2 regions of the Kitasatospora sp. NPDC058492 genome follow, and region 2 is predicted to be linked to the other one. Evidence: predicted binding sites of a transcription regulator. Region 2 holds the regulator's gene; the other holds the start of a gene.

Region 1 (6,344 bases), on a different contig from region 2:
CCGGCCCCGGCCCGCCCGGCGAGCAGCGTCACCCAGTCGCCCCGCGCGCCCGCCGGCCCGGCCGCCCGCAGCACGGCCGCCTCCCCCGCGTACTGCTCCAGGCAGCCGTGCGCGCCGCAGGCGCAGCGGTGGCCGTCCGGGTGGACCGGTACGTGGCCGAACTCGCCCGCGTAGCCGCGCGCCCCGCGCAGCAGCCGCCCGCCGACCACGATCGCCGCGCCGACGCCGGCCTCGGCCGAGACGTACAGGAAGTCCTCCGGCCCGCCGCCCAGCCACCGTTCGGCCAGCCCGCCCAGGTTGGCCTCGTTGTCCGCCTCGACCGGCAGCTCGGCCAGTTCGGCCGCGCCGGCCGCGCGCAGCGCCGGGCGCAGTTCGGCCGCCAGCGGGACATCCCGCCAGCCCAGGTTGGCGGCCCGCTGGAGCACCCCGCCGGAGGTGCCGACCAGCCCGGGGACGGCCAGGGTCAGCCCGGCCGGGCGCAGGCCCGCCTCGGCGACGGCCGCGTGCAGCAGTTCGGCGAGGTCGGCCATGACCGCGGCGGGCCGGCGGCCCCGGTTGCGGACCTCGCGGCGGCGCCAGGTCCGGACCTCCCCGCTCAGGTCGACCACGCAGGCGCCGAGGTGCTCCACGCCGATCTCGGCGCCGAGGCCGCCGGGCCCGAGCGGGTTGAGCCCGAGCGCGGTGCCGGGGCGGCCGACCTTGCCGCTGGGCGCGGCCGGGCCCTCCTCGACGACCAGGCCGCCGGCGATCAGCTGCTCGGCGAGCGAGGAGACGGCGGCCCTGGTCAGCCCGGTCTCGGCGGCCACCTCGGCCCGGGAGCGCGGGGCGCGCGCGATCACCCCGAGCACCAGGGCCAGGTTGGCCCGGCGCATCCCCTGCTGGCTGGCGGGCCCGCTCCGAACCGCGTCCGGTTCCCCGCGCATAACCCTCACCTCACGGCCTTATGGGGCATCCCGTGGCATCTCGGGTGCAGCGTAACCGGGTTCGTACCTCGGGTGCGCCCGTTCGGCGGGCCGGGTGAAGACCCACCGCTGCATCGCCCAGAAGCGGAACAGCATCGCGGCGAAGGTGCCGACGACCATCCCGCTGAGGAAGTCCGCGGTCTCCTGGACGAACGGGCCGACGTACGGCTCGCGCAGGTCCAGGGCGTAGCGGGAGAGTGCCAGCGGCAGGTCGTTGACGGCGATCGCCATGGCGCTGACCAGGAAGAACAGCAGTGCCTCGCGCGGGTGCCCGGCCGTCCGGAAGGCCCAGCGACGGTTGAGCACGTAGGAGACGACGGTCGAGATCACGGTCGCGACCGTCAGCGCGACCACCGGCTTGTGCTCCAGCACGGTGAACTTCAGCTCGAAGTCGGTCACCGTGGTGAGCACGAAGCAGGCGCCGCCGACCAGCAGGAACTTCACCAGCCGGCGGTGCCGCAGCAGGAACGGACGCAGCCGGGCCGGCACCCGGGCCAGGGCGCGCTGCGTGGGGGACGGCATCTCCGCAGTGTGGCACGCGCAGACGCCGTCCTCCCGTCGATCCTCCCGCCGACCCGGCGCGGCCGGGTCAGGCCGCCGCGGCCAGGACCTTGGCCGGCTCCAGGGCCAGCTCCAGCACCTCCCGCACGTCCGCCACCGGGTGCACGGTGAGCCGCTCCAGCACCTCGGCCGGGACGTCGTCCAGGTCGGCCTCGTTGCGCTTGGGGATGATCACCGTGGTGACGCCGGCCCGGTCGGCGGCGAGCAGCTTCTGCTTCACCCCGCCGATCGGCAGCACCCGCCCGGTCAGCGACACCTCCCCGGTCATCGCCAGGTCGGTGCGCACCTTGCGGCCGGACAGCAGCGAGGCGAGCGCCGTGGTCATGGTGATGCCGGCGCTCGGCCCGTCCTTGGGGACGGCCCCGGCGGGGACGTGCAGGTGCACGCCGCGGTCGCGCAGCGAGGTGACCGGCAGCTCCAGTTCGGCACCGCGCGAGCGCAGGTAGGAGAGCGCGATGTGCGCGGACTCCTTCATCACGTCGCCCAGCTGCCCGGTGAGGGTGAGCCCGGTGCCGCCGGTCTCGGCGTCGGCGAGCGAGGCCTCGATGTAGAGGACGTCGCCGCCGGCGCCGGTCACGGCGAGGCCGGTGGCCACGCCGGGGACGGCGGTGCGCCGCTCGGCCGGCGCCTGGGCGGCCTCCGGCACGTGGTGGGGCCGGCCGATCAGGGCGCGCAGGTCGTCCGGGCCGATCGCGGCGGGCAGTTCGCGCTCGCCGAGCTCGGCCTGGGCGGCGATCCTGCGCAGCACCCGGGCGATCGAGCGCTCCAGGTTCCGTACGCCGGCCTCCCGGGTGTACTCCCCGGCCAGCCGGCGCAGCACCGCCTCGTCGACGCTGACCTGCTCGCCGCCCAGTCCGGCCTTCTCGCGCTGGCGCGGGAGCAGGTGGTCGCGGGCGATGACGACCTTCTCGTCCTCGGTGTAGCCGTCGAGGCGGACGAGCTCCATCCGGTCGAGCAGCGCCTCGGGGATAGCCTCCAGCACGTTGGCGGTGGCGAGGAAGACGACGTCCGAGAGGTCGAGCTCGACCTCCAGGTAGTGGTCCCGGAAGGTGTGGTTCTGCGCCGGGTCCAGCACCTCCAGGAGGGCGGCGGCCGGATCGCCCCGGTAGTCGGAGCCGACCTTGTCGATCTCGTCGAGCAGGACGACCGGGTTCATCGAGCCGGCCTCCTTGATCGCCCGCACGAGCCGGCCGGGCTGCGCGCCGACGTAGGTGCGCCGGTGGCCGCGGATCTCGGCCTCGTCCCGGACGCCGCCGAGCGCGACCCGGACGAAGGTGCGGCCCATGGCGCGGGCCACGCTCTCGCCGAGCGAGGTCTTGCCGACGCCGGGCGGGCCGACGAGTGCCAGCACCGCGCCTCCGCGCCGGCCGCCGACCAGTCCGAGCCCCTGGTCGGCCCGGCGCTTGCGCACCGCGAGGTACTCGACGATGCGGTCCTTCACGTCGGCGAGGCCGGCGTGGTCGGCGTCCAGCACGGCGCGGGCACCGGCGATGTCGTACGCGTCCTCGGTGCGCTCGTTCCAGGGCAGCTCCAGGACGGTGTCCAGCCAGGTGCGGATCCAGGGGCCCTCGGGGGACTGCTCGGAGGCCCGCTCCAGCTTGTCGACCTCCTTGAGGGCCGCGTCGCGGACCTTCTCGGGCAGGTCGGCGGCCTCGACCCGGGCACGGTAGTCGCCCTCCTCGTCGGCCGGGTCGCCGTTGAGCTCGGCCAGTTCCTTGCGGACGGCCTCCAGCTGGCGGCGGAGCAGGAACTCCTTCTGCTGCTTGGCCACGCCCTCCTCGACGTCCTTGCGGATGGTGTCGTTGACCTCCTCCTCGGCGAGGTGGTCGCGCAGCAGGGTCAGCGCGTACTCCAGGCGGGCGACCTGGTCGGCCTCCAGCAGCACCTTGAGCTTCTGCTCGGCGGTGGCGAAGGGCGCGTAGCCGATGTTGTCGGCGAGCTCGCCGACGCCCTCGATCTGGGCCACCCGGTCGACGATCTGCCAGGCGCCGCGCCTGCGCAGCCACTGGGTGGACAGCGCCTTGTACTCCTTGACCAGCTCGGCGGCCCGGCCGGCCACCGGGGTGTCCACCGAGGACTCCCGGAAGGGCGTGGTCTCCACCCAGAGGGCGGCGCCGGGGCCGGTGGTGCCGACCCCGATGCGGACCCGGCGCACGGCGCGCACCAGCGCGGCCGGCTCCCCGTCGGCCAGCCGGCCGACCTGCTCGACGGTGGCCAGGGTGCCGACCGCCGCGTACGAGCCGTCCACCCGCGGGACCAGCAGGACCTGCGGCTTGCCGGTGCCGGTGGCCGCCGCGCGGGCGGCCTCGACCGCGGCGCGCACCTCGGTGTCCTTCAGGTCCAGCGGGACGACCATGCCCGGCAGGACGACCTCGTCGTCGAGCGGCAGCACGGGCAGGGTGAGCGGTGTGGACGTCGATGCCATGATCTCTCCCCAGTCAGTGAAGTTGAGTCGACCTGACTAAGGCCTGGCGTGCGCCGGATGTTCCCGGGGCGGTGTTCGCCATGAGCGAACAGGAGGAGGGTGTGGAGCGAACGGGGGGAGGGTGCGGGAAGCGCCGTCAAAAGCACGCGGGAGCGGCACCCGGAAGGGTCAGCGCGCGTCCAGGACCGGAGCGCCGCCCGGCGCGGGCGAGGAGCCCGCGGCCGGCGCCTCGACCCGGCGCGTCCGCGGCTTCGGCCGCGGCCGGCGGGCCTGGGCCCGGCGCAGCCAGCGCCACAGCGCCACCCCGGTGAGCACCGCGGCGGGGTGCCCCACGGCGGTGACCAGGTCCCGCTCGGTGAGGATCTGCTCGGCGATCAGCAGCCCGGCGCCGCCGAGCGCGACCAGCCGACCGCGCCACGGCAGCAGCCCGGCCACCGCACCCAGGCAGGTGAGCACGCCGTAGCTGACGCCGATGTCCAGGTAGTCCAGCGCCGCGGTCTCCATCCGCCCGGTCTCCACCGCGGTGATCACCACGCCCTGGGACAGCAGCGTGGCCGTGACGTGCCCGATCGCGAAGACCGCCGCCGCCCGGGCGGGGCCGATCCGGCGCTCCAGCGGCGCGAGGGTGACGGCGAATCCCCACAGGTAGGGCATCCACACCTCGCCGGCCACCCAGAAACCGCTGAGCAGCAGCGCACGCAGGGGGTGCTGCAGGAGGTTGTGGCCGTCGGAACTGGAGGCCTCCTGCAGCCGCTGCACGAGTTCCGGATCGGCGAGTTTGGCAAAGGTCGTGGTGGCGCCCACCACGGCGAGATAGCCGAGGGTGAAGGGGTTTCGCCGGGGTGTCGGCACCCGCGCCAGCAGCCACTCGACGACGCCGGTGCGCAGACCGTGCCGGAGCATGCCGTACGGCGGGCCGGCGGGCGACGCCCCGACCCGTCCGGCACCTCGCCGCAGTCCAGCCATGCCGCCCTCCGCTCCACGCCGGCAGCCACCGGCCCCTCACCAGGTGCCCAACGTACCGGCGCGCGCCGCGGATCCCGCCCTGCGGGGCGTTGTCGTGGCCACGTTACGTCGAGGTTCTGAGAGGCATCTGAGAAAAGCCGGTGAAGACCGTCAGGAAACCGGTCGACCGGATTCCCGATATTGGTCCAGACCTTCTTCCGGCGGGCGCGCCGGCAGGGGCTCTGACCGGCGACTTGGCGTCAACTCGACTGCATACGTACCGTTACGCAGAGAAAAATCGCCGGGTAAGGTATCGGCCCGTGCCCACTCGTGCAGTGGGCTCCGAGGGCGGCCCGACAGCCGGCCCACGGGCCGGAAACGTCCGGTCCACCTGCCGGGAGGCATCCGCTGTCCGTACGCTGCGAAGTGCGCGGGAGAAGTGGGCGGGCGACAATCCGCCCGCCGACCCGCACGCACGACGGGACGGCGGACCCGGCACAGTCCACGACGGAACAAGACTACGAGCGGAGCCCGCCATCCCCACAGGTGGCCGGCCCGCAGCCCTGGGGGCGGTGGCGTGACCGTGACAGAACTTCAGCAGGACAACAACCACAGCGGCGGCACGGTGAGCAGCCAACGCAGAGTGCTGGTGGTGGAGGACGAGCCGACGATCGCGGAGTCGATCGCGGCCCGGCTGGGCGCGGAGGGCTTCAAGGTCGCCGTGGCCCACGACGGGCCGGGCGCGGTCGACGGCTTCCACACCTGGCAGCCGGACCTGGTGGTCCTCGACATCATGCTGCCCGGCTTCGACGGCCTTGAGGTGTGCCGCCGGATCCAGGCGCAGCGCCCGGTGCCGGTGCTGATGCTGACCGCGCGCGACGACGAGACGGACCTGCTGGTCGGCCTCGGCGTGGGCGCCGACGACTACATGACCAAACCGTTCTCGATGCGCGAACTGGCCGCCCGGGTCAACGTGCTGCTGCGCCGCGTCGAGCGCGCCCAGCAGGCGGCCCGCACGCCCGCGCTCGGCTCGCTGCGCTTCGGCGAGCTGGAGATCGACCACGTGCAGCGCCGGGTCCGGCTCGCCTCGGGCGACGTCCACCTGACGCCCACCGAGTTCGACCTGCTCGCCTGCCTGGCCGCGCAGCCGCGCGCCGTGCTGACCCGCGAGCAGCTGCTGGCCGAGGTCTGGGACTGGACGGACGCGTCCGGCACCCGCACCGTGGACAGCCACGTCAAGGCGCTGCGCCGCAAGATCGGCGCGAGCTGGATCCGTACCGTCCACGGCGTCGGGTACGCGCTGGAGGCCCCGCTCTCCTAGCGGCGAGCCTCGGGCGACGGGCCTCCGGGGGGCCCGTGTCCCGAACTGCCGCGCACCACGCGGGGGACGTACGCGGGGATCACAGGGGACCAATGACCTTTCCACAGCAACGCAACGGGGACACCGGCGG
Region 2 (6,344 bases):
CGCCGAGCGCGGCGGCACCGTCCGGGGCATCTACGAGCCGGCGGCGGCCGCCGATCCGGCGACCGCAGCCTTCGCCGCCGCGGCCGCCGAGGTCGGCTGCCGGTACCGGGTGCTGGGCGAGCCGTTCCGGCGGGTCCTGATCTACGACCGGAAGGTGGCCGTCATCCCCGCCGCGTCCGACAACAGCCGCGCGGCCTTCGTCGAGGACCCGGTGGTGGTCGACTTCATGGCCGACGCCTTCGAACGCGACTGGCAGCGCGCCGCCCGGGTCCGCTGGGCCCGTGGCCCGGAAGCCCCCGAGCCGGCCGACTCCCTGCCCGACCAGGTCGGCCGTTTCCTCGCCCAGGGCCTCACCCAGCGCGCCATCGCCACCCGCCTCGGCCTGAGCGAACGCACGGTGGCCGGCCACATCGCCCGGCTGCGCGAACTGTACGACGCCGAGACGCTCTTCCAGCTCGGCTGGCAGCTCCGGTCGGCGGCCGACGCCGCCCGTCGGCGGGTGCCGTGATGCACGGGCGCGGCACCGGGCGGCCCGACCAGGCCGCACACGACCTGTACCTGCGCATCCTCCGGCACGGCGGCTGGATCGACCGGGCCGAGGTGGCCGCCGCCGACCGGCCGGCCCTGGAACACCTGCTCGCGCTCGGGCTGCTGCTCGCCCGGCCCGAATCCGACGTCTGCACCGCCGTCAACCCGCGTACGGTCGGCGACCGGATCAGTGCCGAGCTCCGGGCCGAGGGCACCCGGCTGCTGGTCCAGGCCGCGCAACTCCCGCAGGCCCTCGACGACCTGACCAAGGCCTACGACACGGCCCCGCGCCCGACCGACCGCGCCGGTACGGTGCATCACGTCCAGGGCCTCGGCGTGGTCATCCGGCGATTCGCCGAGGTGGAGGCGGACTGCCGCCAGGAGATCCTCGTCGCCCAGCCCGGCCGGCCCCGCCACGCCCACCAGTTGGAGGACGCCCTGGAACGGATCGGCCGGTTCTGCGGCCGGGGCGGCCGGATCCGGGTGATCTACGCACCCGGCGCCGTCCGGGACCAGGCGACCGCCGACCACACCGCCCGCGGCACCGAACTGGGCGCCCGCTTCCGGGTCCTGGCCGAGCCGTTCCGCCACCTGCACATCTTCGACCGCCGGATCGCCGTGCTCCAGTCCGCCGACGACCTCCGGAGCGCGACCTTCATCGAGGATCCGGCGACCGTCGACCATTTCCTGGCCGTGTTCGAACGGGACTGGGCCCGCTCCGGCCGCCTCCTCTGGAACCCCGACCAGGCGTCCGCTCCCGAGTCGACGGCCCACGAGCAGGTCGGCCGGCTCCTCGCCCAGGGCCTCACCCAGCGCGCCATCGCCGGCCGCCTCGGTCTCAGCGAGCGGACGGTGGCCGGCCACATCGCCCGGCTGCGCGAACTGCACGACGCGGAGACGCTGTTCCAGCTGGGCTGGCAGCTGCGGGGAGCCCGGACGGGGGAGCCCGATGGGTGAGCGCTGGTCAGCCGGTGGCGGCGCTGGTCGGCCAGTAGCCGGCCCGGCCGACGACGGGGGGCTGCTGCCGGGGGACGTTGAACTGCTCACCGGGGGCGGTCCAGAAGCCCTCGCGCAGGGACAGCGCCATGCCGGCCCAGTCGAGCGCGGTCTCCACGGTGTGGTTGAGGGCCTCCTGCGACCAGGTGTCGTCGAAGACCAGCGGCAGGACGGGGGCGACCTGCTCGATGGTGGCGATCAGCGGGTTGTGCGTGATGGCCTCGTCGACGAGGAGGACGATCGGCTTCCGCAGCGCCGACGCCCACCCCAGCTCCAGGCTCACCCCGGCCGACAGCGGCGCCCCGACGTAGGCGAACACGAGGTCCGCGGACTGCAGGGCCCGGAAGTCGGACGGCACCCGGGGCTCCGGCGCCTGCCCGGCGACGGTCCAGGCATCACTGTGGTGCGCGCTGTACACGGCGGCACCGCTGCGGAGCAGGGTGGTGCGGAGCGTCGTCAGCCGCGTCCGGCTGGCGAGCGTCACCACACTGTCCGCGGGCCCGGTCAGCCGCATCAGCGGCGCGGCCAGGAACACACGCGCACGCCGGCCCTCGGGGGTCTGTCCGGCGTGCTCTCGCAGGTAGGGCTCACTCATTGTCGACTCCGGGGATAGGTGCCAACCAGGCCGATCGCCCCGTTGGGTGGTGACTATCGGAATGCTGCTGTGCATTCGTTGTGGTCGAAACGAACTAGTCATGGACATGTTGTTTGTGGTGTCCCCGTCTTCCCCCTCCCGCGAGAGGGGTTGGGGAGTGCACTGATCGTCTCTGTCGACCGTCGCCACCGTCCACAGAGCCGTGGTGTCATCTCGATGCCTGGCAGAGAGATGACGCACTGGGGTAGCAGGCCCCCTGGCTTCCGGCATGGGCTTGCGGCATTATGTGGCAGGTTGTTCGAAACAATGGCTGGGTACCCGCGCCAAGTCTTAAACAAAGAGAGGGGGCACCATGTCTCGGATACGCCGGGTGGTGCGATTTGTCCTGGTTCCAGTCGTTGTGGGTCTGGCGCTTTTCATCGGGAGCGGTTCGAGCCCGGCTGACGACACGATCTGGAACATCGGGGTTTCCCACGATGCGGCAGCGCCTCAGACCATGGCGCTGGCCAATGACACGATCTGGAACTGAGACCGCCGCGACGCTTGGTCAGTGATAGCTGTCGGAGTCGGTCGGAACGCTGTTCCGGGCCAATGCGTACCCGAGTTGGAACAGCGACTCGACATTGTGCTCGTCGCGCATCTCGGCCAGGTGCCGCGCGAGCGTCCGTTCGCTGATGCCGAGTCTGCGGGCGATCACCCGGTGGTTCACGCCTTCGAGCATGAGGTCGATGATCGTCTGCCGCATCCCGGAGACCACCTGCTGCGGAACGGCGCGCGCGCCGTCGAAGTCCAGCGCCCGGCTCCAGTTCCGCTCGAAGATCTCGCTGATCAGGTAGCTGATGACGGCCCGATCGTGCACGAAGGCGGCCAGATTGAGGTCCTCGGCGATGGGGATGACCGCGATTCGGCGATCGATGACGATCAATCGCGTGTAGGGCTCCTCCAGCGTCCGGAACCGTCCGCCGGCCTTGGTTATCGTGGCCACGTACTCCCTGGTGGGAGCGTGGTACCGGGTGCTCGGGTGGTAGATCGTCCTGAGCGTGATGCCCAGGCGGAGGGCTTCGAGGTCGCGGGCGAGGATGCCGGTGAGCGCCTCGGACGGGCGCGGCCCGCCGGGTTGGGCGGCGAGGATCTCCTCCGAGGCGCTGGCGACGATCTGCTGCACCCGCTGGTTGATCAGCACCTTTCCCCGCACGTACTCGATCGCGCCGCCGGCCTGCTCCGGTGAGTGGTAGGCGGCCGTCAGGTCGTGGAGATCGGTGGCGAGGGCCGACGCGCGGGTGAGCAGGTCGAGTGCCTGGCGCTGCCAGGTCACGGAGAGGCTCTCGGACAGCTGCTGAGGGTCGACCGCGACGAGGACACCGGGTTCGTCGGTGTCGGCGACCAGAAGGCCTATCGCCACCAACTCCTCCTGGGCCCCGCCCGCCTTGGCGAGGTCGGAGTCCTTCGGAAACCGCCCGTTCTCGCGGATGACCGCCAGATACAGCTCCCGCGCTTCTTTCGAGAGGACGGAGGGCCCAATCGCGGCGGTACCGGGCTGTTCTCGTCCACTCATCTGCGGGCTCCTTGCCGTGGCCGTGTCTGCACTACCTGCCGGGCACCAATACCGGAATCGCAGTGCAGCATGCCAGATCGGGTGGCATCGGTGAGGGCGGCCAGATTTGTTCGACAGCACTCTCTCACCACGATCAAGCCGCCGGCACCCCCCGGGCGGAGGGGAGCCGGCGGCCGGAGGTGTTCAGCCAAGTCTCAGCGCTTGGGGCGCCAGACGACCAGGGCGCTGGACTGGGTGGGCGGCTGGTAGGGGACGAGGTCGCGGCGGTAGGAGGCGTGGACGGCGGCCTCGCGCTGCTGGAGGGCGCTGGTGGCGCCGTCGAGGGAGTCGACCAGTTCGCCGATGCGGGACTGGAGCGCGGTGACCTGGTTCTCCAGCTCGATGATCCGCTTGATGCCGGCCAGGTTGATGCCCTCGTCCTGGGAGAGCCGCTGGACCTCGCGCAACTGCTGGATGTCGCGCGCGGAGTAGCGGCGGCCCCGGCCGGCGGTGCGGTCGGGGCTGACCAGACCGAGGCGGTCGTACTGGCGGAGGGTCTGCGGGTGCAGGCCGGAGAGCTCGGCGGCGACGGAGATGACGTACACCGGGGTGTCCTCGGTGAGGACGTACTGCGGCGGGGCGGTGGGCCGCCGGGTGCGGCGGCCGTCGCCCGGCAGGCCGTCGCCGACGCCGGGCAGGCCTTCACCGATGCCGGGGCCGATGGGACTGTTGGGGATCATCTGGTCGTCACGCTCCCTTCGCCGCCCGGAACAGGGCGGCTCGTGGGTCGTCGGAGGCGGTGGCCTCGCGGTACTGCTCCAGGGCGTTCAGCGCGTCCCCGGTGATGTGCCGCGGCACCACGACCTCGACGGTGACGAGGAGGTCGCCGCGGGTGCCGTCCTTGCGGGTGGCGCCCTTGCCGCGGGCGCGCATGGTGAGGCCGTTGGCGCTGCCGGGGGGCAGCTTCAGCTTCACGGCCGGCCCGTTCAGCGTGGGCACCTCGATGGTGGCGCCGAGGGTGGCTTCGGGGAAGGTGACGGGGACGGTGACGGTGAGGTTGTCCCCCTTGCGCCCGAAGACGGGGTGCGGGTCGACGTGCACGGTGACGTAGAGGTCGCCGGGCTGTCCGCCGCGTTCGCCCTGGGCGCCCTTGCCCTTGAGCCGGATGCGCTGGGCGTCCTGGACGCCGGCCGGGATGCGGACCTGCATGGTGTGGGCGGAGCTGGCCCGGCCGCTGCCGTGGCAGTCGACGCACGGGTCATCGACGATCATGCCGCGCCCGCGGCAGTCCTTGCACGGCTCGGAGAGCGCGAACGCGCCCTGGCCGCGGCTGACGGTGCCGGCGCCGACGCAGGTCGGGCAGACCCGCGGGGTGGTGCCGGACTTGGCGCCGGTGCCGTTGCAGGTGCGGCAGGGGGCCTGGCTGGTCATCCGCAGCGGGACGGTCGCACCGTCGACGGCCTCGTCGAAGGCGAGGGTCACCTCGGTCTCGACGTCGGCGCCGCGCCGGGGCTGGGCCTGCCGGCCGCCGCTGCGGTTGAAGAGTCCGCCGAAGACGTCGCCGAGCCCGCCGCTGCCGGTGTTCTGGCTGCCGCTGAAGAGGTCGCCGAAGTCGAAGCTGTAGCTGCCGTTGCCCTGGCCGGGGCCGCCGGCCCGGAAGCCGCCGTTGGCGAAGAGGCTGCGGGCCTCGTCGTACTCCTTGCGGCGCTTCTCGTCGGACAGGACGTCGTAGGCCTCGGAGATGTCCTTGAAGCGGTCTTCGGCCTTGGCGTCGCCCTTGTTGGCGTCCGGGTGGAACTCGCGCGCGAGCTTGCGGTAGGTCTTCTTGATCTCGGCGGCGGTGGCGTCCTTGGGCACGCCGAGGACCTTGTAGTAGTCCTTCTCCACGTAGTCCTTGCCACTCATGCGTCCACCTCGCTCCGCTCGGCAGCCGCTCCGCGCAACACGCGCCTTTCAACGATTCGCTCGCTGCGCTTGCTCATAGCTGCCGCCACCTCCCGATGTCCATCCTCGCTGCGCTGTCAACAGCCGCTCCACCGGGCGCTGTTGACAGCGCGCTGCGGAGTCGGCCGCCGTTCTGGCCGGCGTACGACTCCGCAGCGCACTGGTTGTCAGCTGTCACAGGTTGTCAGCTGTCCGAACCACCGTCGGACTTGTCCGCGTCCCCGGACTTCGCCTCGCCGTCGGGCGCGGCCGTGGTCTGGGTGCCCGGCTGGGGCTCCGCGACGGCGACCATGGCGGGGCGGATGATCCGCTCGCCGATGCGGTAGCCGGGCTGGAGGATCTGCACGCAGGTGTCCTCGGTGACGTCCGAGGAGTAGCTGTGCATCAGCGCCTCGTGCATGGTCGGGTCGAAGGGCTCGCCCTCCTTGCCGAACTGCTGGAGGCCCAGCTTGGCGACGACCGTCTCCAGGGACTCGGCGACGGACTTGAAGCCGCCGGTGACCTCGCCGTGCTCGCGGGCGCGGCCGATGTCGTCGAGCACCGGGATCAGGGACTCCAGGATGTTGGAGACCGCGATCTCGCGGACCGTCAGCCGGTCGCGCTCGACCCGCTTGCGGTAGTTCTGGTACTCGGCCTGCAGACGCTGCAGGTCGGCGGTGCGCTCGGCCGACTCCCGCTTGGCAGTGGCGAGTTCGTCGGAGCCAGCACCGGAGCCGGAGTCGGCGGCGCCGGCTGCGGCGGCCTCCT

The links. Region 2 encodes HspR, which represses chaperone genes until heat shock. Its sites were predicted from a motif close to TTGAGNNNNNNNNNCTCAA; they were not measured.
Region 1: the regulator HspR is predicted to act here: its motif matches at 3,971-3,989, upstream of lon (endopeptidase La).

The regions. Positions count from the first base shown of each region.
Region 1 is NZ_JBHXMU010000016.1:32,444-38,787, reverse strand. It holds gene ACFWPI_RS13125 (ROK family transcriptional regulator) at 1-923, opposite strand, end outside; gene ACFWPI_RS13120 (GtrA family protein) at 942-1,484, opposite strand; gene lon (endopeptidase La) at 1,552-3,948, opposite strand; gene ACFWPI_RS13110 (rhomboid-like protein) at 4,117-4,914, opposite strand; gene ACFWPI_RS13105 (response regulator transcription factor) at 5,477-6,214, shown strand; gene ACFWPI_RS13100 (cell wall metabolism sensor histidine kinase WalK) at 6,307-6,344, shown strand, end outside.
Region 2 is NZ_JBHXMU010000010.1:121,496-127,839, forward strand. It holds gene ACFWPI_RS09835 (LuxR C-terminal-related transcriptional regulator) at 1-508, shown strand, start outside; gene ACFWPI_RS09840 (LuxR C-terminal-related transcriptional regulator) at 508-1,485, shown strand; gene ACFWPI_RS09845 (hypothetical protein) at 1,493-2,119, opposite strand; gene ACFWPI_RS09850 (hypothetical protein) at 2,667-3,674, opposite strand; gene ACFWPI_RS09855 (heat shock protein transcriptional repressor HspR) at 3,869-4,393, opposite strand; gene dnaJ (molecular chaperone DnaJ) at 4,401-5,558, opposite strand; gene grpE (nucleotide exchange factor GrpE) at 5,782-6,344, opposite strand, start outside.